4 regions of the Dactylosporangium sp. CA-092794 genome follow, and region 1 is predicted to be linked to each of the others. Evidence: riboswitches for the same ligand, from Rfam matches in the RefSeq annotation. Region 1 holds a riboswitch; each other region holds the start of a gene.

Region 1 (8,073 bases):
GGGAGTGGCCGGGAGCGCGGCCGGCGGGCTGTCGGGCTTCGAGCAGCACCAGGGGCAGGGCGGCGGCATCGGGGGCGGCTTCGCCCATCTGCTGGAGCAGCCGGGCCAGGGCGGCGCGGGCCAGCCGGGCCAGGGTGGATTCGGCCCTGCGGGCCAGGGTGGCATCGCCGGCGGCATGGGCGGCCTCGTGCAGCAGGCCGCGCACGCGCAGGTGCCGGGCCAGGCGCCGACCGACGGCTACCACACCCGCGTGGACTGGGACGGCGACGGCCGCTGGGACCAGCACACCTACGTCAACCGGGCCGACGGCGGCGTCGACATCGTGGTCGACACCGACGGGGACGGACGCGCGGAGTTCATCGGCCACGACACCGACCGCGACGGGCTGATCAACTCCTCGGAGATCGACACCAACCACGACGGCGTGATGGACGCCCGCTACGAGGACGTCAACGGCGACGGCTGGCTGGACCGCCGAACCCGATAAAACCGTTTGCCTCGAAACGAGGTGGCACGTTTCGGGGAGCAGGCCGCTCGGATCGGCCCCTACCGTTCTAGAGGTACCCCCACCGGGGCTACTGAAGGAACCGGGAGCAGGTTATGAGCGACTTTGACCTCGACTGGGGCATGGAGCACGATCTCCACGTCGACCACGACGGCGGAGTCGAGCATGTCCTGGCCGACCACCACTTCGATCACCACGATTTTTCCGACGGTACCGACGGCGCCCACGACATCACCGACCCGCACTACGGCGACTTCGTGGACCCCGGCCAGCACGACGAGCCGCTCCAGCTCGACGAGCCGGACCCCGACCTGCCCGACTGGCAGCTCGACACCGACTTCCTGGACGGCCACTACGACCTGGTCGGCGCCGACCCGGACGAGAGCGACATGTGGTCGCAGTTCATGACGGACATGCACGAAGAAGTCAACCCGTATGCGGCCAACTGACCGCGGATGCTCATATCCAGCGCCGGCCGGTGTGATCGAGCGCACCGGCCGGCGCCGTTCTCGGCGCATTGTCACTGTCCGATGCGCAAAGTCAACCGGGGGTAATCCGGACTTTTAGGTGCTTTATATATTGAAGGCGACGCACGCCTTTCGCGCCGCCGGTGATCACGTTAAGTTAGGCCCTGGCCTGCTCGGCAGTCCGCCGTCCACCCCGGACGGCGCCGGGCAAGCGCCGCCGAATCGAGTTCTGCGCGTCGATTCATGCCGTGAACCGCACGCATCGAACCGGGGACCCAGAGTAATCATGGGGTGAATCCGCAACGTCGCGGTAGGGCGCTCTCTTCTCGCCCGAACCCGTCAGCTAACCCGGTAGGCGGTCGTTGCAGAAGGGTCATTCCTTGTCCACTGGACATCGTGCCCGCCGACCGTTGCTGCAGGCCGTGCTGGCCGCCGCCGCATCGATCGTCGTGCTGGCACCCGCCACGGTCGCGCACGCCGATCCAACGCTCGCCGAGATCGAGGCCCAGCTCGACAAGTCGAACCAGGACCTCGAGGCCACCATCGAGGCGTGGAACAAGCTCAACATCGACCTCGCGGCCTCCCAGGCCAAGTCGACCGAGCTGGAGGCGAAGCTCAAGCCGCTGGAAGACGGCCTGAACGCCGCCAACGCCGGCGTGGAGGAGCTGGCGGTCGCCGCCTTCAAGTCGTCCACCGGCAATCTGCGCAGCCTGTCGATCGTGCTCGGCGCCCAGTCGTCCGACTCGCTCATGGACCAGCTCTCGATGCTGCAGCAGATCACCCGCAACCAGCAGAAGAGCATTGACGACTTCAGGTCCGCGAAGTCGAAGGTCGACGACGAGAAAAAGCAGCTCGACCAGACGATCGCCGCGCAGAACACGCAGAAGGCCGACCTCGAGAACCAGCGCAAGAAGATCGAGGGCGACGTCAAGAAGTTCGAGGACCTGCAGAAGAAGGCCACCGCCGCCGGTTCGAAGAAGGTCAACCCGCCGAAGACCGACCCGGGCAACCTGCCCGCCGTCTCCGGCAAGGCCGGCACCGCGGTGAACTTCGCCAAGGCGCAGCTGGGCAAGCCCTACAAGTGGGGTGCCGCCGGGCCGAGCAGCTACGACTGCTCCGGCCTGACGATGGCGGCGTGGAAGCAGGCCGGCGTGACGCTGCCGCACAACGCGGCCAGCCAGTGGAGCCAGGTCGCACACATTCCGCGCGGCTCGCTGGCCCCGGGTGACCTCGTCTTCTACAACGGGCTCGGGCACGTCGGCATCTACGTCGGCAACGACACGATCATCCACGCGCCGCACACCGGCACGGTCGTGCAGTATGCGCCGATCGGCGTCGACAGCATCTACGGGTACGGCCGCGTGAGGGCCTGACCCGCCGGCACGGCGTGAGGGGCCGCGGACCGTGACGGTTCGCGGCCCCTCATCATTGAGGGCATGGCGTCGTGGGATCCGCAGCAGTACAACCGGTTCGCCGAGGAGCGGGCGCGGCCGTTCCGGGAACTCGTCGCCCGCATCCCGACGACGCAGGCCGTCGCGGTGGTGGACCTCGGGTGCGGGCCGGGCACGATGACCGCGACGCTGGCCGAGCGGTGGAGCGACGCGGCCGTGCTGGGCATCGACTCCTCGCCGGACATGATCGTCGCGGCGAGCGAGCGCCAGACCGCGCAGCTGCGGTTCCAGCTCGGCGACGCCGGGCAGTGGCGGCCGCAGCGCGGGTCCGTGGACGTCATCGTGGCCAATGCCTCCCTGCAGTGGGTCGACGACCACGAGACGCTGCTGCCGGCCTGGGCGGCCGGGCTCGACGACGGCGGCACGCTCGCCTTCCAGGTGCCGGTCTCGACGTTCGACCCCGGTTTCGGCGGCATCGCGGCCCGGCCGCGGTGGGCGGGGCTGCTGGGCGGCGCGGCCGGCGCCATCGGGCCGCGGTCGGCGACGCCGGTGCTGCCCGCCGCGGAGTACGTCCGGCTGCTCTCGGCGGCCGGGCTGACCGTCGACGCCTGGGAGACGACCTACTACCACGTGCTACCGGGCGACGACCCGGTGTTCGAGTGGTTCAAGGGCACCGGCCTGCGGCCCTACCTCGACGCGCTGTCCGGCGACGACCGCGAGGAGTTCACCGCGGAGGTCCGGCAGGAGCTGCGCCGGGGGTACCCCCGGGAGCCCTTCGGCACGATCCTGCCCTTCCCGCGGCTGTTTGTGGTCGGGCATCGGGCTTGATCCGCGTCGGGTGACTTACACCCGGCGAAGATCGACGCTCGTACGCTGGCGCGCGTGAGTAAAACAGCCAAGATCATCATTTTCAGCGTGCTCGGGTTCGTCCTCGTCTGCTGCGGGGGTGGCGCGGCCGCGGTGTTCTTCTTCGTCAACGCCGGCCTCAAGGAGCCCAAGGCGGCGGCCGGGGACTTCCTGACCGCGCTGGAGGGCGGCAACAACCAGGCCGCCTACCAGATGCTGTGCGACTCGGCGCGGGAGAGCTACGGCCCGGAGACCTTCGCGTCGTTCGTCGAGCAGCACGCCCCGGCCTCGCATGATCTCGGCTTCGGCGGCTCGTACAGCAACACTGACGGCAACGAGACGGCCTCGATCACCGCCTCCATCACCTACAAGAACGGCTCGAAGGACAGTCGCACGCTGCCGATGACCAAAGAGGGCGGCGCCTGGAAGGTGTGCGGCAACCCCTACTGAGGCACGGAAAAGCCCCGGGTCGGGCCGACCCGGGGCTTTGTGCTGTCTAGGGTTATGCCGCCTGGAGGCCCTCGGCCCGGGCCAGCTCGCGCAGCCGGCCGAGCGCCTGGATCTCCAGCTGGCGGATCCGCTCCCGGGAGAGCGAGAACCGCGTCGCCACCTCGGTCAGCGAGTGCTCCCGGCCGTCTTCGAGGCCGTAGCGGGCCCGCATGATGCCGGCCGACCGGTCGTCGAGGTGGTTGAGCAGGCCCTCGATCCGCTGCCGCTCCAGGGCGGCCAGGACCACGTCCTCCGGCGACGGCGCGTCGGAGTCGGCGACCAGGTCGCCCAGGTTGGTGTCCCCGTCGTCACCCACCGGGGTGTCGAGCGACACGGTGTCCTGGGACCAGCGCATGAGCTCGTGCACCCGCTCGACCGGCACGCCGAGCGCGGTGGCCAGCTGCTCCGGCTCCGGCTCGTTGCCCAGCTCGCGGGTGAGCTGACGCGCGACGTTGCGCATCCGGTTGACGTCCTCGACGAGGTGCACCGGGAGCCGGACCGTGCGCTCCTGCTGCGCGATCGCGCGGCTGATCGCCTGGCGGATCCACCACGTCGCATAGGTCGAGAACTTGTATCCACGCACGTAGTCGAACTTCTCCACGGCCCGCACGAGGCCGGTGTTGCCCTCCTGGATCAGGTCGAGCATCGGCATGCCGGACCTGACGTATCGGCGGGCGATCGAGACCACCAGCCGCAGGTTGGCCCGGATGAACCGGTCCTTCGCCCGCTCGCCCTCGGCCACCAGGCGGTGCAGCTCCGCGGCGGTGACGCCGTCGGGGATCTCCTCGACGTCCAGCAGGTGCTCCGCGTAGAGCCCAGCCTCGACCGCCTTGGACAGCTCGACCTCAGAAGCGGCGTCGAGCAGCGGCGTGCGGGAGATCTCATGCAGGTACACGCCGACCAGGTCACGCTCCTCGGCGCCTGTGTCGGTTCGCATCTCCACTTTCACGTTCTCCACTTCGGGCCCCTCCCCGCTCCATCCTTCGCCTTCCCCGTTTCACCCTGCTAAAACGGGTGCCCCCCGGGTATGCCCCCTACACAACGGTCAAGTCGCCTTCCGAATTCCGCCCTCAGGGGCGATTCGGTGACGACCCCTGAGAGTTGCACCACTTACCAGACGCTCGGGAGGCTGCTCCGGTTCGCTTCGGTTGCAACAAGTGATACGTGGTGTTCCTGCCCGTCAGACGGCTGAATTCGCTGTGAGTTCCCTGGGAACGCCCCTCCGGCAGGGCCCACCGGGCGGTCGAGCACGGCAGATCATCGGCAGCTGTCGCCCGTCCGACAGGCTTTTGTGCAACCGGGCTATCGGGCATGCCATTCCCGCAACAGCGCCGTCTCTTCATCGATACCCAGCCCCAGGCTTTCATCGATGTGCGTTGCGTCACGAAATGCGTTGCGGGTGTCCCGGACGGTCTCGGCGAGCGGGCGAATGCGCAGCCCGGCGGCGAGGGAGGGCCCCGCGTCGCGGCTCATGAACCCGGCGTACCGCGGCAAAGGCAGCCATAGCGGCAGCGACCGCGGCCCGGCCCACGGCACCACGCCCCGCTCGAGCAGGAACTCCTGCGTGACCCAGGTCAGCGGCGGCGCGGTGCCGGTGCCCGCGGCCAGCCCGGCGTGGAACTCCGCCCGGGTCATGGGCGCGCCGACGCCGTCGAACGGCCCGGCGAGCCCGCGCCCGGCGGCGGTCAGGATCCAGTCCGCGAGGTCCCGCACGTCGACGAGCTGCACCGATTCGTCCGGTCCGCCGGGCGCGAGCACCTCGCCGCCCCGCTCGTAGCGGCGCACCCAGTAGTCGAACCGGCCGGTCGGGTCCTCCGGCCCGACGATCAGGCCGGCCCGTAGCAGCAACGTCCGGCCGGCGCCGAAGCCGCCGGCGGCCAGCCGCTCGCACGCGACCTTGGCCCGGCCGTACGACTCGGGATCGGCCGCCGGGTCGGCGTCGTGGTCCGGCGGCAGCAGCGGCGCGGTCGCCGCCGTCTGGTGCGGGGTGGCGACGTCGGCGTACACCGATCCGGTGGACACGAGCGTGTAGTGCCCGGCCCGCCCGGCGAGCGCGGTCACGGCGTGCCGCACGTGGTGCGGGTGCCGGGCGACGTCGACGACCGCGTCGAACTCGCCCTCGACGGCGCTCAGGCCGTCGGGCTCGTCGCGGTCGACCCGGACGAACCGGGCGCCGCCGACCGGCGCCCCCGACTCGCCGCGGGCCGCGCAGAGCACCTCGTGGCCGGCGGCGAGGGCCTGCCGCGCGACCGCGCGGCCGAGAAAGACGGTTCCACCGAGGATCAGGATTCGCATGCGGCCGAGCATTCCGCGCCGGCCCGGCGCGGGGCGAACGGATCCGCTCAGGACGTAATCACGCGCGGTGCGCCGACGGGGGCCGGTGCGGCCGGGTCTTGTGCACGACCAGCGCGAAGAGAGCCAGCGCGGCGGTCACCATGGCGGCCACGGCCAGCCACAGCGACCAGCGCTGCTCGCCCCCGCCCGGCCCGGCCCCGGCCCGGTCCACAGTGGATGGCTGGGCGGCCACCGCGGGCGCCGAGGCCACCGGGGCGAAGGCCCAGATGCGCAGGTAGTCGATCTCGAACTCGGCCGGCAGGGCGGTGGAGGCGCCCGGCGTGCCGGCCCGGTCACCGGTGGTGACCGCGAAGCCGAACCAGCGCGGCTCGGTGGAGACGGCCGGGTCGAGGGAGCGCTGCTTGGCGTCGACGAACACCCGGAATCCCGACGGCGCCCACTCGATCACGTAGGTGTGCCAGTCGCTGAACGGGCCGGTCAGCGTGCTCGTGGTGGTACCGCTGCCATCACCATTGCTCACGACGGCCCGCTCGGCGCCGGGCCGGGCCGTGATGGACAGCTGCGAGCCCTGCTGCGTGGTCTGGCCGTCGACCGGCCGCAGCAGCGCCACCGACTCGATGCCGGCGCCGAGGGGTACCCGCGCCTTGAACTCGTAGCGGCCGAACTGCTGCGCGGCGCCGACGCAGCGCAGCTCCCCGGTGACGAACGGCTTGCCGGCGTAGGTGCGCCGGTGCAGCGCCAGGCGCAGCCGCCCGTCGGAGACCGTCACCGCCTCGGGGCGGAAGTAGCTGGCCTGGGCGCCCTCGGGCGCGCCATCGTAGGCCGAGCAGCCCCTGGGCAGGGTGCCCGCGTCGTCGAAGGCGTTGGAGAACACCGGGCGCCAGCCGACCGGGTCGCTCGCGTTCACCCGATCGGGGAAGGTCAACATCGTCGACGCGACGACGACCAGCACGGTCGTGACTCGCCTCAGCATGGTGACCGCCTCCGCACACGCGGTGTACCTTCCCCGGCAACGTACCCGATACCTACCGGTAGTGCAGCGTCGCGCAGCGTTGTCTGCCCATTCGGACGGCGCGTTCCGTCACACCCTTGCCTTTACCCGTATGACACCTTCCTGACGGCAACTCGTGCTCGCGCGAGATCGACGCCTTCGGAAGGATGACGATCGACGCATGTGTCCTTCCGTATGTGTCTCCCACGCCATAAGGAGAGAACATGGCCCAACCTCGCGCCCGCGGGTGGCGTGTCGCGCAGCAGCTCGCTGTGCCCGCACTCGCCCTCGCGGTCGTTGCCCTGCTGCCCTTAGCCAAGAGCGGCACCACCCAGAGCTCCGACCGGTGGACGCCGCTCACCCCGGCCAAGGTCTCGTTCGACCGGAACATCGGGAAGACGACAACCGCGCAGCTGCTCGGCTTCAACGACTTCCACGGCAACATCGACCCGCCGACCGGCAGCGGCGGCCTGGTCAACGGTGTGCCCGCGGGCGGCGCCGAGTACCTCAGCACGTACCTCACCAAGCTGCGCGACGACGCGGCGAAGCACGGCGTGCACAACAGCGACACCGTCGTGGCGGGTGACAACATCGGCGCCTCGCCGCTGGTCAGCGCCGCCTTCCACGACGAGCCGGCGATCGAGATGCTCAACAAGATGGGTGTCGACCTCGCATCGGTCGGCAACCACGAGTTCGACGAGGGCGTCACCGAGCTCTACCGCATGCAGTTCGGCGGTTGCCACCCGACCGACGGCTGCCAGGACGGCGACGGCTTCTCGGGGGCCAACTTCCCGTACCTCGCCGCGAACGTCACCAACAAGTCCAACGGCCTGCCGATCCTGCTGCCGTTCACGATCCGGTTCTACGACGGCGTGCCGGTGGCCTTCGTCGGCATGACGCTGGAGGGCACCCCCGGCATCGTCAACCCGGCCGGCGTCAAGAACGTGGACTTCCACGACGAGGTCGAGACGGCCAACAAGTACGCCACCATCCTCAACTGGCTCGGCATCAAGTCGATGGTGCTGGTCATCCACGAGGGCGGCGCGCAGAGCAGCCCGCCCGCGCCGCTGGACCCGTCCGGCTGCGCGA
Region 2 (8,073 bases), 1.5 Mb from region 1:
CGTGGACTACGGCCAGTACGAGGCCGGTCAGGAGCACGGCTCGCTCGACCAGCTCCACCACGCCGCCGGCAGCGAGGCGGACCACGACAGCCAGTTCAACACCTTCGAGCAGGACCACCACGCGGCCGAGTCCACCGCCTTCTCGCAGGGCCACCACGTGGAGTACGACCAGCCCGCCGCGGTCCACTACGAGTCGGACGACTTCACCAACTACAGCCACAACGCCGAGGTCGACGACCACGTCTTCGCCGCCGAGGGCAGCGAGTCGTCGCACCAGGCCGAGTTCTCCGACCTCGACGCCCTGCGCGAGCGGTTCGACAGCGACTTCGCCTCGGGCACCGAGTTCCACGGCGAGGGCGGTGCCGCCGGCATCTCCGCGGTCTCCAGCTGACCCGACGGCTTCACGAGGCCGCCATCCCCGCCCGGGGGTGGCGGCCTCTTCGTGTGTACGGACCGGTGCCGAAATATTGACAACTAATAGTTAACTTTCCTATTGTATCGGCACCTGTCACTGTACCGGCGCACCTGGACGACCCCGGCACCCCCACCCCGTCCGATCCCACCGGACGTGCGCCGGGCCGACCACGAGCCGTCCCACCGTGCTCCGCGCCGGTCCACCACCCGAAGGAGCACCGATGTCCTCCCACTCGGAGTCCGGGACCGCCCGCTCCGGACCTCGCCGGACGCGCCGATCGGCCTTCACCGCGGCGGCCGTCGCCGCCGCCACCGCCGCGGCCGGCGTGGCGGTCGTCCTCGCCGCCCAGCCCGCCGCGAACGCGGCCACGCTGCCCAACGGCTTCAAGAGCATCGGCTACATGCCGTCCTGGGCCGGCAGCGCCAACGCCATCCAGTACACCAAGCTGACCCACATCAACTACGCGTTCATCCTGCCCAACAGCAACGGCAGCCTGCAGGGGCTGGACAACCCGTCGAAACTGCAGTCGATCGTGTCCCAGGGCCACGCCGCCGGGGTGAAGGTGTCGATCTCGATCGGCGGCTGGAACGACGGCAACGACTCCGCCTTCGAGGCCCTCGCCGGCAACGCCACCGCGCGGACCGCGTTCGTCAACAACGTCGTCAACTTCGTCAACCAGTACAGCCTCGACGGCGTTGACATCGACTGGGAGTACCCGGACCCGGGTACCTCCGCCAACAACTACACCGCGCTCATGTCCCAGCTCAGCACCGCCATGCACAGCCGGGGCAAGCTGCTGACCGCGGCCGTGGTGTCGGAGGGCGGCACCACCGGCGGCGTGCAGCCGGCCGTGTTCGGCTACGTCGACTGGCTCAACATCATGACCTACGACGGCGGCAGCCCGCACGCGAACTACGACTGGTCGGTCAACGCGGTCAACGGCTGGAAGAGCCGCGGCCTGCCGGCCGGCAAGGCCGTCATCGGCGTGCCGTTCTACTCCCGGCCCGGGTACTACACCTTCGCTGACCTCGTCTCCCGCGACCCGGCCAACGCCAACCGGGACTGCACCACGGTCAACGGCTCCAACGAGTGCTACAACGGCATCCCGACGGTCAAGCGCAAGACGCAGTGGGCCATGGCCAACGGCGGCGGGATCATGTTCTGGGAGATGTCCCAGGACGCCACCGGCGCCAACTCGCTGGTGAACGCGATCTACGAGACGGCCACCGGCGGCGGCACCCCGCCGACCACCCCGCCGTCGGGCCGCACGGGCCGGATCACCGGCCTGGCCGGCAAGTGCGCCGACGTGGCCGCCGCGTCGACCGCCAACGGCACGGCGATCCAGCTCTACACCTGCAACGGCACCACCGCGCAGAACTGGACGGTGGCCGCCGACGGCACGCTGCGCGCCCTGGGCAAGTGCATGGACGTGACCTCCGCCGGCACGGCGAACGGCACGAAGATCCAGCTCTGGGACTGCAACGGCTCCGGTGCGCAGGTCTGGCAGTACAACACCTCGAACAGCACCTTGCGCAACCCCGTGTCGAACAAGTGCCTCGACGTCACCGACAACAGCTCGGCCGACGGCGCGCGCCTGCAGATCTGGGACTGCTTCGCCGGCGCCAACCAGCGCTGGACTCTGCCGTAACCACCGCTCCGCGGTGGGGTGTGGTCGCCGCCTCGATCACGCCCCGCCGCGGCGGGCGGCGGAGGTCATCGGGGCGCCGACCTGGTCGATGAGCTCGGCCAGCACGCGCTCGGCGGCGTCGTGCGAGACCTGGCAGGTGCCGGCCGCGAGGTGGCCGCCCCCGCCGTACCGCAGCATCACCGACCCGATATCGGTGGGCGAGCTGCGGTCCAGGATGGATCTGCCCACCGCGAAGACGGTGTTGAGCTTCTGCTTGCCCCAGATCACGTGGATCGACACCCGGGCCTCGGGGAACAGGGCGTAGACCATGAACCGGTTGCCGGCGAAGATGACCTCCTCCGCGCGCAGGTCGACCACGACCACGTCGCCGTGCATACGGGACACCCGGCGCACCTGGTCGACGAAGAGCTCCTGCTGCTCGCGGAAGAGCTCCGCCCGCTCGGCCACGTCGGGCAGCGCCAGGATCTCCTGCACGTCCTGGTGGTCGATGCACGCGTCGATGAGCTGCATCATCAGCTGGTAGTTGGAGATGCGGAACTGACGGAACCGGCCCAGCCCGGTGCGGCTGTCCATCAGGAAGTTCAGCAGCGTCCAGCCCTTCGGGTGCAGGATGTCGTCGATGTGGTACTGCGCCGAGTCGGCCTGGTCCACCGCCTCCATCAGCTCGTCCGAGACGTGCGGGAAGCGCTCCCCGCCGCCGAAGTGGTCGTAGATCACCCGGGCCGCCGACGGGGCCGCCGGGTCGATCACGTGGTTGGTGGCGGTGCCGCCGGTCCGCAGGGTCTCCGAGTGGTGGTGGTCGAAGACCAGGTGCGCGCCGGGGGCATACGGCAGGTTCGTCAGGATGTCCGTCGGGCCCACGTCGACGGCGCCGTCCTGAACGTCCTTGGGGTGCACGAACGTGATGTCGCCGATGAGGCCCAGGTGGCGCAGCAGCACGGCGCAGACCAGTCCGTCGAAGTCGCTGCGGGTCACGAGACGGTACTTCACGGTGAATCCCCCAAGCGCGCGACGGCCGGTCGACAAGAGCCTTATCGACCGGCCGCCCGACTACGTGAGGATTACAGGATCGACAGGTGAACGTGGTTCGTGTGATCGCTGGACGGGTCGCCGGCCACGCCGCTGTAGTGGTGCCAGCCGGCCGCCGGGGTCCAGATCTGTTTGAACCAGATGACGTACATGACGCCGAGGCGGTCGGCGTTCTTCACGAAGTAGGCCGCGAGCGTGCTGCCGTAGACGAAGTCGTCGCCCGAGGCGACCCCGCCGAAGCCGGACTTGGTCTGCACCGAGAAGTCGCACGCGCGGCCCTTCGGGTGCTCATACGGCCCGCTGGGGCGGAAGCACGACACGAACCGCTTGAAGCCCGCCGCCTGTGCCTGCTGCATGGCGTGCAGCATGCGCGGCGTGATGCAGCCGGTGGTGGTGGGGTCGTTGACGCTGCACGACTCCTTGGGCAGCGAGCCGTTGGCGTTGCGCGGCGTCGGCTCGGCGAGCGGTAGGTTGGCGCTGACGAAGCCCTTACTCGGGCCGCCGGCCAGGGCGAGCGCCTTCTCCGCCTCCTTCTTCTGCTGCTCCATGGTCTGGACCTGTTGCTGCTGCGTGGCGACCTCGTCGTCGAGGGCCTGCTTCTGCGCCGCCTGGTTCTCCTTGAGCAGCTTGAGCTGGTGCAGCAGGTTGTCGTTGTGGTGGGCGATCTCGTTGATGGAGCCGGCCCGCTCGGCGAAGCTGTCCGGGCTGCCGGAGTCCATCAGCGCGGCGAACGTGGACAGGGGACCGGTGCGGTAGGCCGCGACGGCGATCGCGGACACCTGCTCCTGGATGTTCGCCAGCTGGGCCTCGGTCGCCTGCAGCTGCTGGGTGAGCTGCGCCTGGTGCTGCACGGAGGCGTCGAAGCGGGCCTTGGCGTCGGTCCAGGCGCGGGTGGTGTCCTCCAGGACGGAGCCCAGCGTCGGATTGGCGCCGGCGCCCTCGTCCCCGGTGTCGCCGCCCGGCTCGGCGGAGGCGGGCGTGGCGGTCAGCCCCGCGAGCACACAAGCGGCCAGCAGCGCGACGATGACGCGCCGGTAGGGATGTCGCGATGACATCTGGGTCGTTGTTCCTTCCGTCGGCCGCCGACCGAGTTAGCTGACGGGTTCGGGACGGAACGACCCCTACCACCCTCGCGAGGAGGGTAGATTCACCCCAACATTACGGTGGGTCCCCGGCTCGCCACGGTGCGGCGATTAGGCGGCAGCCACGCCCGGCACCGGGGGCGGTGCCCGCATGGACGTGACCGTCCGTCACTGTACCCAGGGCATCGAAATTGCGCACCGCACCGTTTGGGCGGACATTCCCGCAACCTCGCCGGTGGTCGCCGATAGTGACTCACATCACGTCCGAACGGTCGCTGCTGCTGCGCTTCCGTGCGCCGTAACGTCCACGGCCATGAGGCTGGGCGTCGACTTCGGTACCTCGCACACCGTCGCGGTTCTGTCACGGCCCGACGGCCGCAGCGACGCGCTGCTGTTCGACGCCTCCCCGCTGCTGCCCTCGGCCGTCTTCGCGGACCCGGGTGGCGCGCTGCTCACGGGGCGTGACGCCGAGCGCAGCGCCCGGCTCGACCCGGCCGCCTATGAGCCGCACCCGAAGCGCCGCATCGACGACGTCGCGCTCTTCCTCGGCGGCCGCGACGTGCGGGTGGTCGAGCTCGTCGCGGCGGTGCTGCGCCGGGTCGCCGACGAGGCCACGCGCGCCGCCGGCCGCCCGATCGAGGCCACCGTGCTGACCCACCCCACCGGCTGGGGCCCGCAGCGGCGCTCGCTGCTGCTCGACGCGGCCGCACGGGCCGGCCTGCCCGCCGTCGCGCTGGTCGCCGAGCCGGTCGCCGCCGCGATGTACTTCACGACCGTCCTCGGTCACCACGTGCCGGACGGCCACGCCATCGTGGTGTACGACTTCGGCGGCGGCACCTTCGACATCAGCGTGGTCCGCCGCTCGGGCACGGACTGGGAGGTCGTGGCCGCCCAGGGCCTGGACGACGTCGGCGGCGTCGACCTCGACGCGACGATCGTGGACTGGGTCGGCCGGCAGGTCACGGGTGGCGACGCGGAGCTCTGGAAGCGCCTGGAGGCGCCGCAGAGCACCCCCGACCGCCGCCACCGCCGGGCCCTGTGGGAGGACGCCCGCGCGGTGAAGGAGCTGCTCAGCCGGGCCACCGCGGGCGGGATCGCGGTGCCGCTGTTCGACGTCGACCTGCACCTGACCCGCACGGAGTTCGAGATCCTGGCCCGCCCCTGGCTGGACCGCACGGTCACGCTCACCACCGCGACGATGTTCACCAGCGGCGTGAGCGCGGACCGGCTGGCCGGCGTGTTCCTGGTCGGCGGGGCCAGCCGGGTGCCGCTCGTGGCCACGCTGCTGCACCGCGCGCTCGGCGTGGCGCCGGTGGTCCTGGAGCAGCCCGAGCTGGTGGTGGCCCTGGGCAGCCTGCTGGCCGCCCCTACTGCTCCCGTTGTCGTCGCCGACGTTGTTGCCGAAGCGCCCGTCGTTGTCGTCGCGGAAGCGCCCGTTGTCGTCGCGGCAGCGCCCGTTGTTGTCGCGGAAGAGCCCGTTGTCGTAGCGGACGAACCCGTCGTCGTTGTCGCGGAAGCGCCGGTCGCGCCGCGGCGGCGCAGGGTGAACTGGCTGCTCGCCGTGATCGGCGCGATCGTCGTCCTGGGGCTGCTCGGCACCCGGGTCCTCGACCACATCAACTACCCGCCCATCCAGACGGGTTTCTTCGCGCCCTTCACCCCGAAGCCGCTGCTGGTGCTGCTCGCCATGACGCTCACGGTGGCGGCGGCCGGCCGCTCGGCGCTGCCCGCCTACCGCGCGCTGATCCCGGCCCTGATCGCCATCGGCGGCGGGCTGGCCGTCCTGGTCGCCGGGGGGACGGTGACCCTTCCCGGCCCCGCGCTGCGGTTCGCCGACGGCACCCCCTTCCGGCTGGCGGACTCCTACGTCCTCTTTTCGGAGGGCGTGGCGTGGACCTTCGTCGTCTTCGCGGTCGCGCTCGTCGCCGGCGCCGCCGTGCTCCTGGTGCGCCCGCCCCGGCGCGACGCCATCGACCCGCCGGCCGGACGGCCTCGCTGGATCTGGGCGGTGCTGTGGGCGGCGGCCGGCGCCGCGCTCCTGCTCGCCACGGACACGAGGCAGATCTACCGCCAGCACGACTTCATCCACGACCGTATCTATCTGGTGAGCCCGATCAGCGGCGTCGCCTTCTACGGCGGGGCGATGTCGTGGTACGCCGCCTTCACCCTGGGCCTGCTGCTGTCGGTCGGCCCGTGGCTGCTCGCCGGCGCCGCGCTGCGCGGCTGGGTGGCCGGCCGGGCCCGCCTGCGCCTGGCCGCCCGGGCGCTGGCGGTCGCGGCCGGTGCGCTCGCGCTGCTGCTGATGCTCCTCGAGATCCTCCGCCCCGGGACGATCTACACGCTGACCATGCCCTACTGGAGGCTGTTCTCCTCCGACGGTCTGGCCTGGCCCGAGCTGCTGGTGACGCTGGGCGTCGGCCTCGGCATCGCGATCCCGTCCTACCTGCGCTCCCGCCGGGCCGGTTCAAGCCTTCCGTAAATCTTCTTCATAAACCGATGATGTTCACTGCCTTTATCGCCAACTCCTGGTCGGATGTGTTTGTCACAAACGGATCCAAGGGAGTGATCAAGCGTGTCGAGAGTGCACGGGCTGGCGATGATCGCCGTCATGGCCGTGGTGAGCGGCATCGTCGCGGTGTTCAACATCATGCCCGCCTCGGCCGCCTCGTGCGCCGCCGCGTGGCAGGCGACGGCGGTCTACACCAACGGCGCCACGGTGTCCCACGACGGCCACAACTATCAGGCGAAGTGGTGGACGCAGAACGAGGCGCCGCCCGGTAGCAGCGGCGTGTGGCAGGACCAGGGCGCGTGCGGCGGCGGCGGCCAGCAGCCGAACCCGCCGGCGCAGACCGGCACGGCGGGCGGGTGCAGCTTCCCGGCCTGGGCGCAGGGCCAGAACTACGCCGCCGGTGACATCGTGAAGTTCACCGACGGGCAGTTCTACATCGCCGAGCACGACAATCCGGGGTACAGCCCGGTCATCTCGACCTGGTACTGGGACCCGTACTCCTGCTCGGGCTCCGGCGGCGGCTCCGGCTCCGGCGGCGGCTCCACGGCCCCGCCTTCGTCCGGTGGGTCCTTCGTCGTCAGCGAAGCGCAGTTCAACCAGATGTTCCCGAGCCGGAACTCCTTCTACACGTACTCGGGCCTGGTCGCCGCGCTCTCCGCCTACCCCGCCTTCGCCGGTACCGGCTCCGACGAGCAGCGCAAGCAGGAGGCCGCCGCCTTCCTGGCCAACGTCAACCACGAGACCGGCGGCCTGGTCTACGTCGTCGAGCAGAACACGGCCAACTACCCGGCGTACTGCGATGCGAGCCAGTCCTACGGCTGCCCGGCCGGCCAGGCCGCCTACTACGGCCGCGGCCCGATCCAGCTGAGCTGGAACTTCAACTACAAGGCCGCGGGTGACGCGCTGGGCATCGACCTGCTGCACAACCCGAACCTGGTGCAGACCGATCCGGCCGTCGCCTGGAAGACCGCGCTGTGGTACTGGAACACCCAGAGCGGCCCCGGCACAATGACCCCGCACAACGCGATGGTCAACGGCGCCGGCTTCGGCGAGACGATCCGCAGCATCAACGGCAGCCTGGAGTGCGGCGGCCGCAACCCGGCCCAGGTCCAGAGCCGCGTGTCGGCCTACCAGCGGTTCGTGTCGATCCTCGGCGTGGGCGTCGGCGGCGGCTCGCTCAGCTGCTAGCTCTCCACGCGCGTCGCGCCGGCGGCGACCCCGGCCCGGGGGTTGCCGCCGGCGCCTATGCGAAATGGCACTGAATAAAAGCCGGGGTGGGGGTCCCATGAATGCGCGGCCGTTGCGTACATTGTGTTGTCCGACGGCTCATAGTCAACGCAATCATGGGGGTTGATGTGAAAATGCCGCTGCGTGACGGCGCCGATTCTCG
Region 3 (4,944 bases), 1.2 Mb from region 1:
CGGGGATTCCCTCGGGTGGCCCTACGGCCTCGTCGCGGCCGCCGGGTCGGGGTGGGACGGCGGCGGTCCGGTATACCTTCGACGGCGGGCTCGGCGAACCGGTCCGGGACGCCGACGGGCGGCTGGAGCTGCGGGCGCGGCGGGCCGAGGGCGGTGAGCTGGCCGCGGTGGCGCACGACGGCGGACTCGCGGTGCGGTTTCCGGCCCGGTGTGAGCATTACGGTGCGGACAGTTGCGCTCGTGCGATCCTGCAGAGCGGTCCGGCCGGCTTTCTCAATCCCGGCCGCGGATCGTTCGGCTATGGCGCGAGTGTCCTTGTCAAGGCCGATGAGACTTCCAAGGGCGCCAATGTGGTGCAAAAAGGGTTCTCGGTCGGTGACAGTCAGTTCAAGCTGCAGATCGACGGGGTGGCGGGAAGGCCGAGCTGCGTGATTGTCGGCGCCCGTTCGGATGCCATTTTCGTAGCGTTGGCATCGCGGTCCGTCGCTGACGGGCGGTGGCACCGGATCGCGTGTTCGCGCGGTAACACACTGCTCACGGTCGCTGTGGACGGGGCCGAGGAGGGACGCACCGCAATTCCTTCGTCACTGTCCATAGTGAACGAGGATCCGCTGTGTATTGGCGGCAAGGGAACGAGCGCGAACAACGACCAGTTCGTCGGTGTAATCGATGATGTGTACGTCACTCGATACGCGTGACCTTTCCGGACGAATCGGACAAGAATCGCGCACTGACTTGAACCTGGGAACGGCTCACCCTTAACGTGAATCCCCGTCGGCCGGATGTCCGCACCCAGCACGGGCGCACCGGTCGGCGCCGCCGAGTCGATATCGGAGCCGGGGACCCACGCGCACCATCGGGGTGAATCCGCATTTGCGGTAGGGCGACCTTCCCGCCCGAACCCGTCAGCTAACCCGGTAGGCGGCCACGGAAGAAGGAGTAACTCCTCGGTGGAGACCCATCTGAGGTGGACGAGGTGGCCCAGCCGTCCGGTCAGGCTTCTTGTCGCGATCCTCGGCGGCCTGTCCCTCGCCGTCGGGATCACGGGGCTCGCGCACGCGGATCCGACCCCGGCCGAGATCGAGAAGCAGATCGACGACAAGTGGAACGAGATCGAGCCGATCATTGAGCAGCACAACCTGCTCAAGAGCCAGCTCGCCAGCAACCAGACCAAGCAGAAGCAGCTCGAGGCGCAGATCGCGCCCCTGCGCCAGCAGGTCGACGCCGCCTTCGACAAGGTGAGCGCGTTCGCGGTGCTGCAGTACAAGACCGGCCGCGTGTCCAAGCTCGACGCGATGCTCACCACGGGTTCGCCGGACACGTTCATCGACCAGATGACGATGCTCAACATGCTGGCGAAGGACGAGCAGGCGCGGATCCAGGACGTGCTGACGGCCAAGCAGCAGTATGACGCCCAGAAGGGCCCGATCGACCAGCTCGTCGCGCAGCAGGCCGAGCAGGAGGCCGCGCTCGCGAAGCAGGAACAGCAGATCAACGGCGAGATCAAGGCGCTCAACGACATGCGCGTCAAGGCGTATGGCTCGAGCGGCAGCACCGGCAACCTGCGCCCCGTGGCCTGCCCCGTCGAGTACTTCGGCGGCCCGGGCGCGAAGGCGGCCCAGGTGGCGTGCGCGCAGATCGGCAAGCCGTATGTGTTCGGCACCGAGGGCCCGAAGACCTTCGACTGCTCCGGGCTCACGCTGTATTCCTGGAAGCAGGCCGGCTACACGCTGCGGCACTACACGCAGTGGCAGTACTCGGACACCAAGCGCGTATCGCGAGCCGACCTCAAACCCGGCGACCTGGTGTTCTTCTACGGCGACCGACATCACGTCGGGCTGTATGTCGGCGGCGGCTGGATGGTCCACGCACCCAACGCCAGCGAACCGGTACAGATGAAAAAGATCGATTCAGAACCGATCAACGGGTACGGCAGAGTCGCATAGATTGCAGGGGGCGGGCCTACCGGGCCCGCCCTTTCAGCGTGTCGGCCACGTTCGCCAGTTCTGCCACGAGCGGCTCGGCGTGGGCCCGCGCTGCCCTTGGTAGCGCGAGCCGTAGACCGCCGAGCCATACGGGTGCTCGGACGGCGACGACAGCCGGAAGATGCACAGCTGCCCGATCTTCATGCCCGGCCACAGCCGGATCGGCAGGTTCGCCACGTTGGACAGCTCCAGCGTCACGTGCCCGGAGAACCCGGGGTCGATGAACCCAGCCGTCGAGTGCGTCAGCAGGCCGAGCCGCCCGAGACTGGACTTCCCCTCCAGCCGCCCGGCCAGCTGATCCCCGAGCGTGATCACCTCGAGCGTGGACGCGAGCACGAATTCCCCGGGGTGCAGCACGAACGGCTCCCCGTCGTCGACCTCGACCATCGACGTGAGCTCGTCCTGCTGGATCGCCGGATCAATGTGGGTATACAGGTGGTTGTTGAACACCCGGAACCACCGGTCGAGCCGCACGTCGATGCTGGACGGCTGCACCAGCGCCTGGTCGAACGGCTCGAGGCGCAACTGCCCGCCTTCGAGCTCCTTGCTGAGGTCACGGTCCGAAAGCAGCACCCTACGAGGTTACGTTGCGACCCTGGTTGGTGAAATTCGCCTCTATCGTACACATGTACGAGTAGATTTGACCCATGGCATCGTGGGCCCACTTCGCCGCGGCCGAGCCCTCCCTCGCCGCGGCCATCCGCACGCTGATCTGCCAGTACGGCCCGGGCCTGGGCTACCTGGCCACCGTCCGCCCGGACGGCGCTCCGCGCCTCCACCCGGTCTCCCCGGTCATCACCGACGCCGGCCTGTTCTGCTTCGTGCTGCCCTCCCCGAAGCGCCACGACCTGGACCGCGACGGCCGATACGCACTGCACAGCTTCCCGTCGACCGACTCGGACGACGAGGCCTACCTGTCCGGCCGCGCCGTGCCGGTCACCGACGCCCCGCTGACCGCCCACCTGGCCACCACGATGCGCGCCGCCCCGGGCATCGACTGGAGGCTCTACGAGCTGACCGTCGACCTCGCCTTGCTGGTCCACCACGACACACCAACCACCGCCACCCACACGGTCTGGAAGGCCACCCAACCCCACGTGCCACGCCGAAGGCAAAATGGCCCGTGCACGACGCCCGCGGATTCGGTACAGTAGGCGTCGCCTCGCGGGTGTAGTTCAATGGCAGAACATCAGCTTCCCAAGCTGACAGTGAGGGTTCGATTCCCTTCACCCGCTCGATCCTGGGATCCCCTTGTTCGCCGAGAGCGCGAACCTGGGGATCTCGCCATTTTTCCTGGGGCCGAGCCCCAGACCCCACGGTGGGTGGGCGCTCTCCGCCGGGGTGGGCCGGCCTCCGGGGTGGGTTGCTCTCTGGGGTTCGGTCATTGTTCGCAGTTGCCGTGCCGTTGGCGGTCCAGGTTGGTCCACTGTCGGCTGCGCTGCTGATGGTGGGGGCGCCTGGGGGCCATTGCGGCAGGTTTCGTGAGATCACTCCAGGCCGCTCGGGACGGCTCCGCATCGCCAACGCCTTGAACCGGTCGGCGATGACCTTGTCCAGGGTCTCGGCGTCGAGGAGTGCCCCATGCTGGCCGGGCTGCGACAGGATCGCAGGTCGACGCGCGCGATGAGGGCATCGCGGTTCAGCGGGTCGTCGAGATTGGCGGCCGCCGGGCGGGGCTGGAACTCTACCGCGGGGCTGATCACGTCCGCTGGTGTGGTGTATGAGGCTAGCGCCTGATCGTGCTTGGTTGATGTCGGCCGCCGGCGGCCGACGCAGACTGGGTGCCGGTGGCTGCCGGCGGGGGCACGAGCGGTCATCAGCGCCGCCGAGCCGGACGTATGTCTCCGTGATCATGATGCCCGTACTGACCGCACACCGGGTTGCCATGATCCCGGAGACTTTCGGTACACAGGGGTACATCACCACTCCGCGATCATGAAAAACCGTTGGTGTCGATGCAGGGTTGCGCATGATCACGGAGACTTCCGGCCGCTGCGGCGTGCCTCGCGGGCCGCGGCGCCCGACGGGTGGGACGTGATTGCCGATCGCGGCCGCCCCGGGGCGTTGGGGCGCGCAGGCCGGGCACCGCTCGGTCGCCGGCGGGCACGGCGGCCAGCAGCGCCGGTTCCCGGGTGGCGCCGGGCGGTGCCGGGGGAGTGAAGGAGCCGGGAGAAGCGCGGCGCCCCCAGCCACGCTCAAGGCCGCCGACTCCTACATCCAACCGTCGTCTCCAGACTGGCTACGATCCGCGCTGTGCGGCTCCCGGAAGTCATCCCGATCAAGTACATGCCTGACTATCGCACCGACCGCATCGGACGGCATGAAGGCGGACAGTTCTTCGCTGACGTCACTGGCGCGTACCAAGAAGGCGTCACCCTGGGGCGTGATTGGCGTCACCAACAGCGGATCTATGCGGTTCTCCATCGCTTCGACGACAGTGGGCATCACATGGGCTCGGACATATGGTTCGCCGGCGTCAGGGCCGACAGCCCTGCAGTCGTCGAACGAGCCGAACAGGTGCTGTCGGGCTGGCTGTCGAACCTTGGGGCAGTCACCTACTGCAACATCGCCATCCGGCCCTTCCGGGCGGACTTCGACGGCGTCGTCTTTGGGCTCGCTGACGAGACCACCGACGATCCGGACGAGGGCCACGGCGGCCCATGGGCCGAGCTCTACCCTCAACGGCTTGGGTTCCACGAGCCCTGGGACGGCAAGTACGACACCTAAGCGTCCGCCGACCTGACTATTTCAACAGGCTTCCCAATGGCGTGTCTCGTCATGGCTGGTCGTGGACTACCGTGAACATGAGTCACGTGACGATGGAGGTGCAGGGATGAGCAAGCACGGCGCCCGAGCGCCGCTCGGGTCGCGCTACGCGGATCAGCGTCCATACGTCGTCGTGACTGATCTGGGCGAGTTGCGCGGGCCTACCACTGGTGAGGCAAGACTTGATCGGCGG
Region 4 (8,073 bases), 4.9 Mb from region 1:
CCACGGAGCGGAGCGCGAGCAGGCCTGGCAGCAGATCACCACCGCCGCGCCCCGGTTCGGCCAGTATCAGCACAAGACCGACCGCGAACTGCCGGTCATCCGCCTGACCGCCCAGGAGTAAGACCTATCCGGGCACGACGGCGGCGACGATCTGCTCGGCGAGCGACTGCCATTGGGCGTAGGCGTCCGGGAACGCCGACACCTGCACCGTCTGCGCCGCCACGGTCACCGCCAGCTGCTCCCAGCCGGAGACCTGGACCAGCGCCGCGTAGAACCGGCGGGCGGCCTCGGCCGGGTTCATCAGCTGGGCGACGGTGCCCCAGCTCGGCCGCTGCTGGAACAGGCCGACCGAGTCGTGGTCGCTGCCGACCCCCTCGTTGGGCAGGCTGAGCGACGCCGGAACGTTGGCGTTGGCCAGGTTGTGCAGGTGGCTCTCCTGCAGCGCGGTGGCGATGGCCACGACGAATCCCCGCTGTGGCAGGTCCAGTGCCTGCCCGGCGCGGATGATCGTGACGGCGTTGTTCATCTCGGCCCGGGTCAGCCCGCCGACCGCGGCGATGACGGCCGGCGGCGAGGCCGATCCCGGCGCCGCGGGCGTCTTGCCGCCGGTCGGCGACGCGGTCGGTGCGGCCGACGGTGAGCGGCTGGGCTGATCGCCGGTGCGGCCGCCGCCGCGGGACGCGCGGCGCTCGGCCTCCAGGACCCGCTCGGTGTCGCTGCGCACCGCCGGCTCGGCCCGGGCCGCGATGTCCGGCGGGCCGCCGGGCGAGCCGATGACGAACAGCGCGCCGATGGCCGCGAACACGACGAGGGCCGCGGCCCGGTGCCGGCCGATCCGCGACCGGACCGCCGTGTGCCGGCCGCGCCGGCCGTGACGCAGGTGGCGGGGGGCTCGCCGCCCGCCGGATGGTGGGGTTTGCACGGGTACCTCGACAGACTGTTCAGGGCACGACCCATCGACCGTCCACAGGGGACGGTTGCGGTGCGGTGGGTGCCGCGGTTACCGGAGCGGGCGGTGTCCCTGACGGGCCGGCCGGTCGGCGGGGTCGCGGGTCGAGGCGTGGCGCCACTCGAGGGGCTGCATGTGGTGCTCCTTCCGATGCCGCCTACCGGGTTAGCTGACGGATTCGGGCGGGAGGATCGCCCTACCTCGCGGCGCGTGGCCGCTCGGATTCACCCCAGTGGTGCCTGGTTCCCCGGCTCGTTCGAGCACGACTCGGCGGGTCCGCCGCGCCGTCACCCTCGATCGGCGACAACCAGCGCAGCGAACCCCATGACCATAACGGTTACATAACCGCAGGTGAAGCCCTAGATCGGAACTGCCACGACGCCACCCGCACCCCGGCATTGCGCAGTGCGGCGTCAGCGGCCGGGAGTCTCCTCGAGCCACTGGGCGTCGCGCTTGTCGTCGGCGAAGGCGACGCGGCCCGGCCGGCGCTTGGCGCGGTACATGGCCTGGTCGGCGAGTTCGACCAGGCGCTCGGGGTCGACGGCGGCCTCGTCGGCCGTTTCCACCACCATGACGCCGATGCTGGTGGCCACGCTGACCTCGGTCGACGAGGACAGGGTCACCGGCTCGGCGACGGCGTCGAGGATGCGGCCCAGGACGGCCGGAATGCGGTCGGCGGAACCGATCTGCTCCAGCAGTACCACGAACTCGTCACCGCCCACGCGGGCCACGAAATCCGTGCCGCGGACCGTGTTGACGAGGCGGCCGGCGACGACGACGAGCAGCTCGTCGCCGGCGGCGTGGCCGTGCCGGTCGTTGACCGGCTTGAAGCCGTTGAGGTCCAGGAACAGCACCGCCATGGGACCGCCGCCGCGGTGGACCCGGCCGGCGGCGTCGTGGATGCGGTTGACCAGGCGGCGGCGGTTGGGCAGGCCGGTCAGGGCGTCGTGGGACGCGGCGTGCTCCTGGAGGCGCTGCTCGGTGACGTCGCGGTTGACGTAGACGAAGCCGGCGCGGCCGCCGTCGGGACCGGTGAGGGTGGAGACCGAGGACAGGACCGTGAGCGGGGCGCCGTCGTAGCGGCGCTCGCGCAGCTCGCCGCTCCAGCGGCCGGCGGCGTCGAGGTCGTCGAGCACCTGGCGTATCCCGATCTCGTCACCGTCCTCGGTGCAGCAGGTGGTGGCCAGCAACGCGAACAGGTCGCAGCCGACCGCGTCGCCGGCCGGGTAGCCGTAGAGGCGTTCGGCGCCCGCGTTCCACGAGTCGATGACGTTGTCCGGGCTGCACGAGATGACCGCGTCGGAGATGGCGTCGAGCAGGTCGCTCTGCCGGCGGGCGTCGTCGAGCAGCTCCAGCGTGGCCAGCAGCGCCCGGCCGTGCTCCAGGCCGGTCGCGGCCACCGCGGCGACCGCCTCCACGAACTCGGCGTCGCCGGCCGCCATCGGGCCGCTGCCGGGGGCCTGCACCGCGAGCGTGCCGACGATCCGCCCGCGCGTCAGGATCTTCGCGATCACCGCGCCCGCCGCCCGGTTCTCCGCGGGGGTACGAGTCATGGCCCGCTCGTCCAGCGCGGCCACGGCGGCGCGGCGCAGGGCCATGGCGGTGGCCGAGTTCTGATCCGGGCCCGCCACGCGCACCAGCGGCTCGGTCCCGTCGGCCGGCACCAGCGTGCCCGCCACGCAGCGGTGGGGCACCTCGGCGGCGAGCTGGCCGATCAGGTACTCCAGCGCCCGGCCCTCGTCCTGCGCGACGTTGTGCAGCCGCGCCCCGACGGCCGCGACCACAGCGAAACGGGACACGCCATTCCATCGGCCACGGGCCGCGAGGCTGAAGAGAACCGCTTGTCGGCGGCCTTGGTAAGTGGTAGCTTACGGTTCGTCATGGCGAACATAACCGCGATGCTGGTCGCGCTCGGTGACCCGATGCGGCAGTCGATCCTCGATCGGCTCTCCGACGGGCCGATGCCCGTCGGCCGGCTGGCCGAGGTGCTGCCGATCAGCCGGCCCGCCGTCTCGCAGCACCTGAAGGTGCTCAAGGACGTGGGGCTGGTGACCGACCGCCAGGAGGGCACGCGCCGGCTCTACCAGGCCGACCCGGAGGGCGTCGCCGCGCTGCGCGCACACCTGGACGGCATGTGGGCGCGCTCCCTGGCGGCATTCCAGCAGCGGGTCGAGCGGGAGACGGCGCAGGACGAGGCAGGGGAAGGCGACACCGATGATCGAGACAGTTGAGGCCGTCCGCCGCGAGGTCGTGGTCGGCGCCGGCCGCGAGCGCGCGTTCGAGATCTTCACCGCGGACATGACGTCGTGGTGGCCGGGCAGCCACCACATCGGCGACGCGCCGATCGAGCGGGTCATCATCGAACCGCGCAGCGGCGGCCGGTGGTACACCGTGCACCAGGACGGCTCGGAAACCTGCACCGGCGTCGTGGCCGTGTGGGACCCGCCCGCCCGGCTGGTGGTGACCTGGCAGATCGGCGCCGACTGGAAGTACCACGACGACCTGGTGACGACGGTGGACGTCCGGTTCGAGGAGGTGGCGCCCGGCCGGACCCGCGTGCGGCTGGAGCACCGCGACCTCGCCGCCTTCGGCGCGGACGCGGCCAAGATGCGTGAGACCTTCGAGCAGCCCGGCGCCTGGACCGGCATCCTGGAGACGTTCGCCCGGGTGGCGGGACAGCCCGCATGAAGACCGTGGTCCTCTACACCTCCGCCGACGACGTGGTTGAACCGCGCCTCACCCCCTGAGTGGCGGTCTGGTGCATGACGTACGTCACAGCAGTGGACAGTATCGGTCGCTCATCGCTCCCACCGGCACAGACCTCGACCGAGGGAGCGTGGATGATCGACGATCGGCCGCAAGCCGTCGAACTGCCCGACGCCGGGCTCGCACCGCCCGGCTTCACCGAGTTCTACGCGGCCAACGCGGCCTCCGTGCTGCACGTGATGACCGCGTTCGCCGGGGCCGAGCTGGGCCGGGAAGCGGTCGCCGAGAGCTTCGCCCGCATCCTGGAGCGCTGGGCCGGCCTGCCGCACCTCGACAACGTGCAGCGCCGGGCGTACGTGCTGACCACCGCCAAGAACTACGTGCGCCGGGACGCGCTGGCCCGCGCCCGGCTCGAGCCGCTCGACGAGGCCCGCGAGGTCGCCCGGGAGGACCCCGGCCTGGACCGCGTCACCGACCGGCTCAGCCTGGAACGGGCCGTGCGGGCGGTCATCGACGCCCAGCCGGTGCGCCGGCGGCAGGTGGCGCTGCTGTACTTCCTGAACGACGACAGCTACGCGCAGATCGCGAGCTACCTCGACATCGCCGAGTCCACCGTGCGCAGCCACGTCGCCGAGGTGCGGCGGCTGCTGCAGCCCTACGTACGCCGGTACCAGCAACTGACGGAGGCGAGCGACGATGCCTGACCAGACCGACCCCGCCCGCGCCCTGCTGCGCCGCGCGTACGGCGTCGACGGCGGCGGCGACGCGCCCGCCGGCCTGCTCGACGAGGTGCACCGCGCCGCCTCCGGCCCGGCGGACCCGCGCCCCATCGAGCTGCGGCCCGACCGGCCCGCTCCGCGGCCGCACGGGCACCGGCCGCCACGCCGCCGCGGCGGCTTGGTGATGGCCGGCGCGGTCGCGGCGGCGATGCTCGTGGTCCTCTCCGGCGCCACGATCGCCACCCGCCTGCTCGGCGCCGGCGGCGGGGCGCCGGTCGGCGGACGGCCGTCGACGCTGCCGAGCGTCATCGCCTCGCCGGGCGGGTCGCCGGCGTCGACGGTCACCGCGGGCCCGGTGCTGCCGGTACCGTCGCAGTGCGCCGTCGCCTGGGAACTGGCCCTGCAGGACCGGTCGTTCAGCGTCTCCGACCGGGATTCCGGCTGCCCGCCGCTGGCGGTCGACGGGCTCTACCTGGTCGACGTGGCGGAGGGCAACGGCCGGTTCGAGCCGGGCTTCGCGACGGTCTGGCCGATCACGCCGGCCGGAGCCGCCGGCCCGACGATCACGGCGCCGTTCACGTTCACCGCCGCGGGCTGGCCGGGCCGGACGCCCGGCCACTTCTACGAGATCTGGTACTCCGCGAGCGTGCGACCGCCCGCGGGGAGCGACGCGATGTCCATCTACGAGCATGCCCTCACCATCTCGGCGCCATTGCTGGCGAAGTAGGGCGATCCGATAAGTCGGGCGCTCCGCGCCACGACTTATCGGATTTATCCGGCGTCGGGGTATAAATCCGTATCACCGACCGGAAGTCTCCGTGATCATGCCGGGCTCAGTCTCGTTCACCCCGGTTTTTCATGATTGTGGAGACAAAATGTACCTATGTGTACCGTAAGTCTCCACGATCATGGAAAACCGCCCGTGTCGGCGGCGACGGGTGATGATCACGGAGACTTACGACCGGTCCGCCGGGCTGAGCGCTGCGGGACGGCCGAAGCCGTCTGATCGGGCCGTTCGTCGAGGGGTCGTCGATGGCTGCCGCCGGAAGGCGCACCTCACGGCGGAGCGGGGTCGGGGTGCCCATGGCGCTGTTGGTCGGGTCGGATTCCTGACGACGCCGGGCCGCGGGCCGGGTGGGGTGCGTGGCCCCGGTCAGACAACGTCTGCCGGGGAGCCGTCATGGAGCTGGAGGAGCCGCCGCTGGTGCGGCGGGTGCGCGAGAGCGCGGTCGGGGACGGAGCCGGGGTGCCCGGGCCGTTCGGGGTCCGGCCGCTGGTATATGCCGACCACACCGCCTCCGGGCGGGTGCTCGGGTTCGTCGAGGATCACCTGCGTTCGCACGTCATGCCGTGGTACGCCAACACGCACACCGAGGCGTCGGCGACCGGCCGGCACACGACGGCGCTGCGGGAGCAGGCCCGCCGGATGGTGCTCGAGGCGGTCGGCGGCGGGGACGAGCACGCGGTGATCTTCTGCGGGTCGGGGGCGACGGCGGCGATCGACAAGCTGCTGCGCATCCTCACCGGCGCCGGGACGCCGCGGCCGCTGGTGTTCGTCGGGCCGTACGAGCACCACTCCAACGAGCTGCCGTGGCGCGAGTCCGGCGCCGAGGTCGTGCGCATCGGCGCCGACCCGCAGGGGCGCATCGACGCCGGCGAGCTCGAGCGGCGGCTGCGGGGAGCCCGCGGCGCCGGGCGGGACCGGCTGATCGGGGCGTTCTCGGCCGGCTCCAACGTCACCGGGGTGCGCTCCGACGTCGACGCGCTCAGCGACCTGCTGCACCGCCACGGCGCGCTGGCCTGCTGGGACTACGCGGCCGCCGGGCCGCACGGCGAGCTGTCGGCCGGCGGCGACGGCCGGTTCCCGCTCGGGTACCGCGACGCGATGTTCCTGTCCCCGCACAAGTTCCCCGGCGGCCCCGGCACCCCGGGCGTGCTGGTGGTGCGCCGGGAGTTGGTGAGCAACCCGGTGCCGACCGTGCCCGGCGGCGGCACCGTCGTCTACGTCCACGACGGCGCCCGCCACTACCTCGGCGACGTCGAGCACCGCGAGGAGGGCGGTACCCCGGCCATCCTCGAGTCGATCCGGGCCGGGCTGGTCTTGCAGCTGCACCGGGCGGTCGGCGCGGCGACCGTGCGGGCCCGCGAGGACGCCTACGTCCGCCGGGCCCTCGAGTCGTGGCGGCGCGACCCGGCGATCGAGGTGCTCGGCGACCCGCGCGCCGACGGCGACCGGCTGCCGATCGTGTCGTTCACCGTCCGCGGCCCGGACGGCGGGCGGCTGCACCACAACTTCGTCGTCGCCCTGCTCAGCGACCTGTTCGGCATCCAGGCCCGGGGTGGCTGCTCGTGCGCCGGGCCCTACGGCCACGACCTGCTCGGCATCGGGCCGGACAAGGCCCGCCGGCTGGCCGCGGCGGCGGTCGCCGGGTGGCTCGGGGTCAAGCCGGGGTGGGCCCGGGTGAGCTTCGCGTACTACCTGTCGGAGGAGGAGTTCGCCTACATCGTCGAGGCCGTCCACCTCGTCGCCGCGCACGGCGCCCGGCTGCTGGCGCAGTACCACTTCGACCCGGTCTCCGGCCGGTGGACGCACCGCGAGGATCCCGGCCCCGCCGCCGGGCTCGCCGGCGTCACCTACGACGCCGCCGGTGTACTGCGCCACCCCGGCGGCGGGCTGCTCGAAGTACCCCCGCGGCCCTTGAAGGATTTTCTCGACGAGGCCCGGGAGATCAGTTGCGCGGTGGCGTCACCATAGGGGTCGTGAGCTGCCGTGGTTGAGCCGTTACGGCGCGAGGACCCACGCCGCCTCGGGCCGTACCGGATCCTCGGGCGGCTCGGTGCCGGCGGGATGGGCCAGGTCTTCCTGGGCCGGGACGGCTCGGGCGCGCCGGCGGCGGTGAAGACCCTGCACGTCGGGGCCGGCCACGACGCGGAGCTGGTCGGGCGGTTCCGGCGCGAGGTCGACCTGGTCGCGAAGATCCACTCCCAGCACACCGCCCGGCTGCTCGACGCCGACCCGGCCGGGACGCCGCCCTGGCTGGCCACCGAGTACCTGCCCGGCATCACCCTCGCCGAGGTCGAGCATTCCGCCGGGCCGCTCGCCGAGCACCAGGTCCGGCGGCTCGGCGCGGCGCTGGCCGACGGGCTGGCCGCCATCCACGCCGCCCGGGTCGTGCACCGCGACCTCAAGCCGAGCAACGTGCTCGTCCTCGCCGGTGGCGTGCGGATCATCGACTTCGGCATCGCCCGGCCGGAGGACTCCGGGCGGCTCACCGCCTACGGGCACATGCACGGCACGGTCGGGTACATGGCGCCGGAGCGGTTCAGCGGCCGGCCCGGCACCCCGGCCTCCGACGTGTTCGCGCTCGCGGCCGTGCTGGTGCGGGCCGCGACCGGGCGCCTGCCCTTCGAGGGTGACTCCATGGAGCGGTACCTCTACGCGGTGCAGTACAGCGCCCCCAACCTGACCGGCGTCCCGGTCGGCATGACGTGGACGCTGCGCAAGTGCCTGGAGGCGGCCCCGGAGGACCGGCCGACCGCCCGGCAGGTGCGCGACCGCCTCGCCGCCGGCCTCGGCGAGCCGGGCGGGCCGTGGCTGCCGGCGGCCGCGCTCGCCGCCATCGAGGAGCGGGCCCGCGAGGTGGCGCGGCTGCTGTACGGCGACGGCGGCCGCAAGCCGTGGCGCGCCCCGCGCCGGGC

The links. Region 1 has a riboswitch for cyclic di-AMP ahead of ACQPXD_RS05645 (NlpC/P60 family protein). Riboswitches for the same ligand answer to the same signal wherever they lie in the genome.
Region 2: linked by a shared signal. The riboswitch ahead of ACQPXD_RS55305 (coiled-coil domain-containing protein) and the one ahead of ACQPXD_RS05645 (NlpC/P60 family protein) in region 1 are both predicted to bind cyclic di-AMP.
Region 3: linked by a shared signal. The riboswitch ahead of ACQPXD_RS00390 (NlpC/P60 family protein) and the one ahead of ACQPXD_RS05645 (NlpC/P60 family protein) in region 1 are both predicted to bind cyclic di-AMP.
Region 4: linked by a shared signal. The riboswitch ahead of ACQPXD_RS26110 (hypothetical protein) and the one ahead of ACQPXD_RS05645 (NlpC/P60 family protein) in region 1 are both predicted to bind cyclic di-AMP.

The regions. Positions count from the first base shown of each region.
Region 1 covers NZ_CP192044.1:1,288,960-1,297,032, forward strand. Annotated here, with positions in the region: gene ACQPXD_RS05635 (hypothetical protein) at 1-487, shown strand, start outside; gene ACQPXD_RS05640 (hypothetical protein) at 601-954, shown strand; cyclic di-AMP (ydaO/yuaA leader) riboswitch at 1,207-1,345, shown strand; gene ACQPXD_RS05645 (NlpC/P60 family protein) at 1,353-2,345, shown strand; gene ACQPXD_RS05650 (methyltransferase domain-containing protein) at 2,409-3,191, shown strand; gene ACQPXD_RS05655 (Rv0361 family membrane protein) at 3,246-3,659, shown strand; gene ACQPXD_RS05660 (sigma-70 family RNA polymerase sigma factor) at 3,712-4,635, opposite strand; gene ACQPXD_RS05665 (NAD-dependent epimerase/dehydratase family protein) at 5,001-5,993, opposite strand; gene ACQPXD_RS05670 (glycoside hydrolase family 16 protein) at 6,052-6,966, opposite strand; gene ACQPXD_RS05675 (bifunctional metallophosphatase/5'-nucleotidase) at 7,209-8,073, shown strand, end outside.
Region 2 covers NZ_CP192044.1:12,755,659-12,763,731, reverse strand. Annotated here, with positions in the region: gene ACQPXD_RS55320 (hypothetical protein) at 1-391, shown strand, start outside; gene ACQPXD_RS55315 (glycosyl hydrolase family 18 protein) at 636-2,063, shown strand; gene ACQPXD_RS55310 (exopolyphosphatase) at 2,100-3,053, opposite strand; gene ACQPXD_RS55305 (coiled-coil domain-containing protein) at 3,125-4,147, opposite strand; cyclic di-AMP (ydaO/yuaA leader) riboswitch at 4,157-4,302, opposite strand; gene ACQPXD_RS55300 (Hsp70 family protein) at 4,488-6,653, shown strand; gene ACQPXD_RS55295 (glycoside hydrolase family 19 protein) at 6,747-7,871, shown strand.
Region 3 covers NZ_CP192044.1:88,314-93,257, forward strand. Annotated here, with positions in the region: gene ACQPXD_RS00385 (LamG-like jellyroll fold domain-containing protein) at 1-698, shown strand, start outside; cyclic di-AMP (ydaO/yuaA leader) riboswitch at 808-939, shown strand; gene ACQPXD_RS00390 (NlpC/P60 family protein) at 951-1,946, shown strand; gene dcd (dCTP deaminase) at 1,980-2,558, opposite strand; gene ACQPXD_RS00400 (pyridoxamine 5'-phosphate oxidase family protein) at 2,633-3,139, shown strand; tRNA gene ACQPXD_RS00405 (tRNA-Gly) at 3,150-3,220, shown strand; gene ACQPXD_RS00410 (hypothetical protein) at 4,239-4,712, shown strand.
Region 4 covers NZ_CP192044.1:6,185,366-6,193,438, forward strand. Annotated here, with positions in the region: gene ACQPXD_RS26105 (nitroreductase/quinone reductase family protein) at 1-121, shown strand, start outside; gene ACQPXD_RS26110 (hypothetical protein) at 125-922, opposite strand; cyclic di-AMP (ydaO/yuaA leader) riboswitch at 1,089-1,232, opposite strand; gene ACQPXD_RS26115 (diguanylate cyclase domain-containing protein) at 1,363-2,748, opposite strand; gene ACQPXD_RS26120 (ArsR/SmtB family transcription factor) at 2,830-3,180, shown strand; gene ACQPXD_RS26125 (SRPBCC family protein) at 3,164-3,637, shown strand; gene ACQPXD_RS26130 (RNA polymerase sigma factor) at 3,790-4,359, shown strand; gene ACQPXD_RS26135 (hypothetical protein) at 4,352-5,101, shown strand; gene ACQPXD_RS26140 (aminotransferase class V-fold PLP-dependent enzyme) at 5,555-7,129, shown strand; gene ACQPXD_RS26145 (protein kinase domain-containing protein) at 7,145-8,073, shown strand, end outside.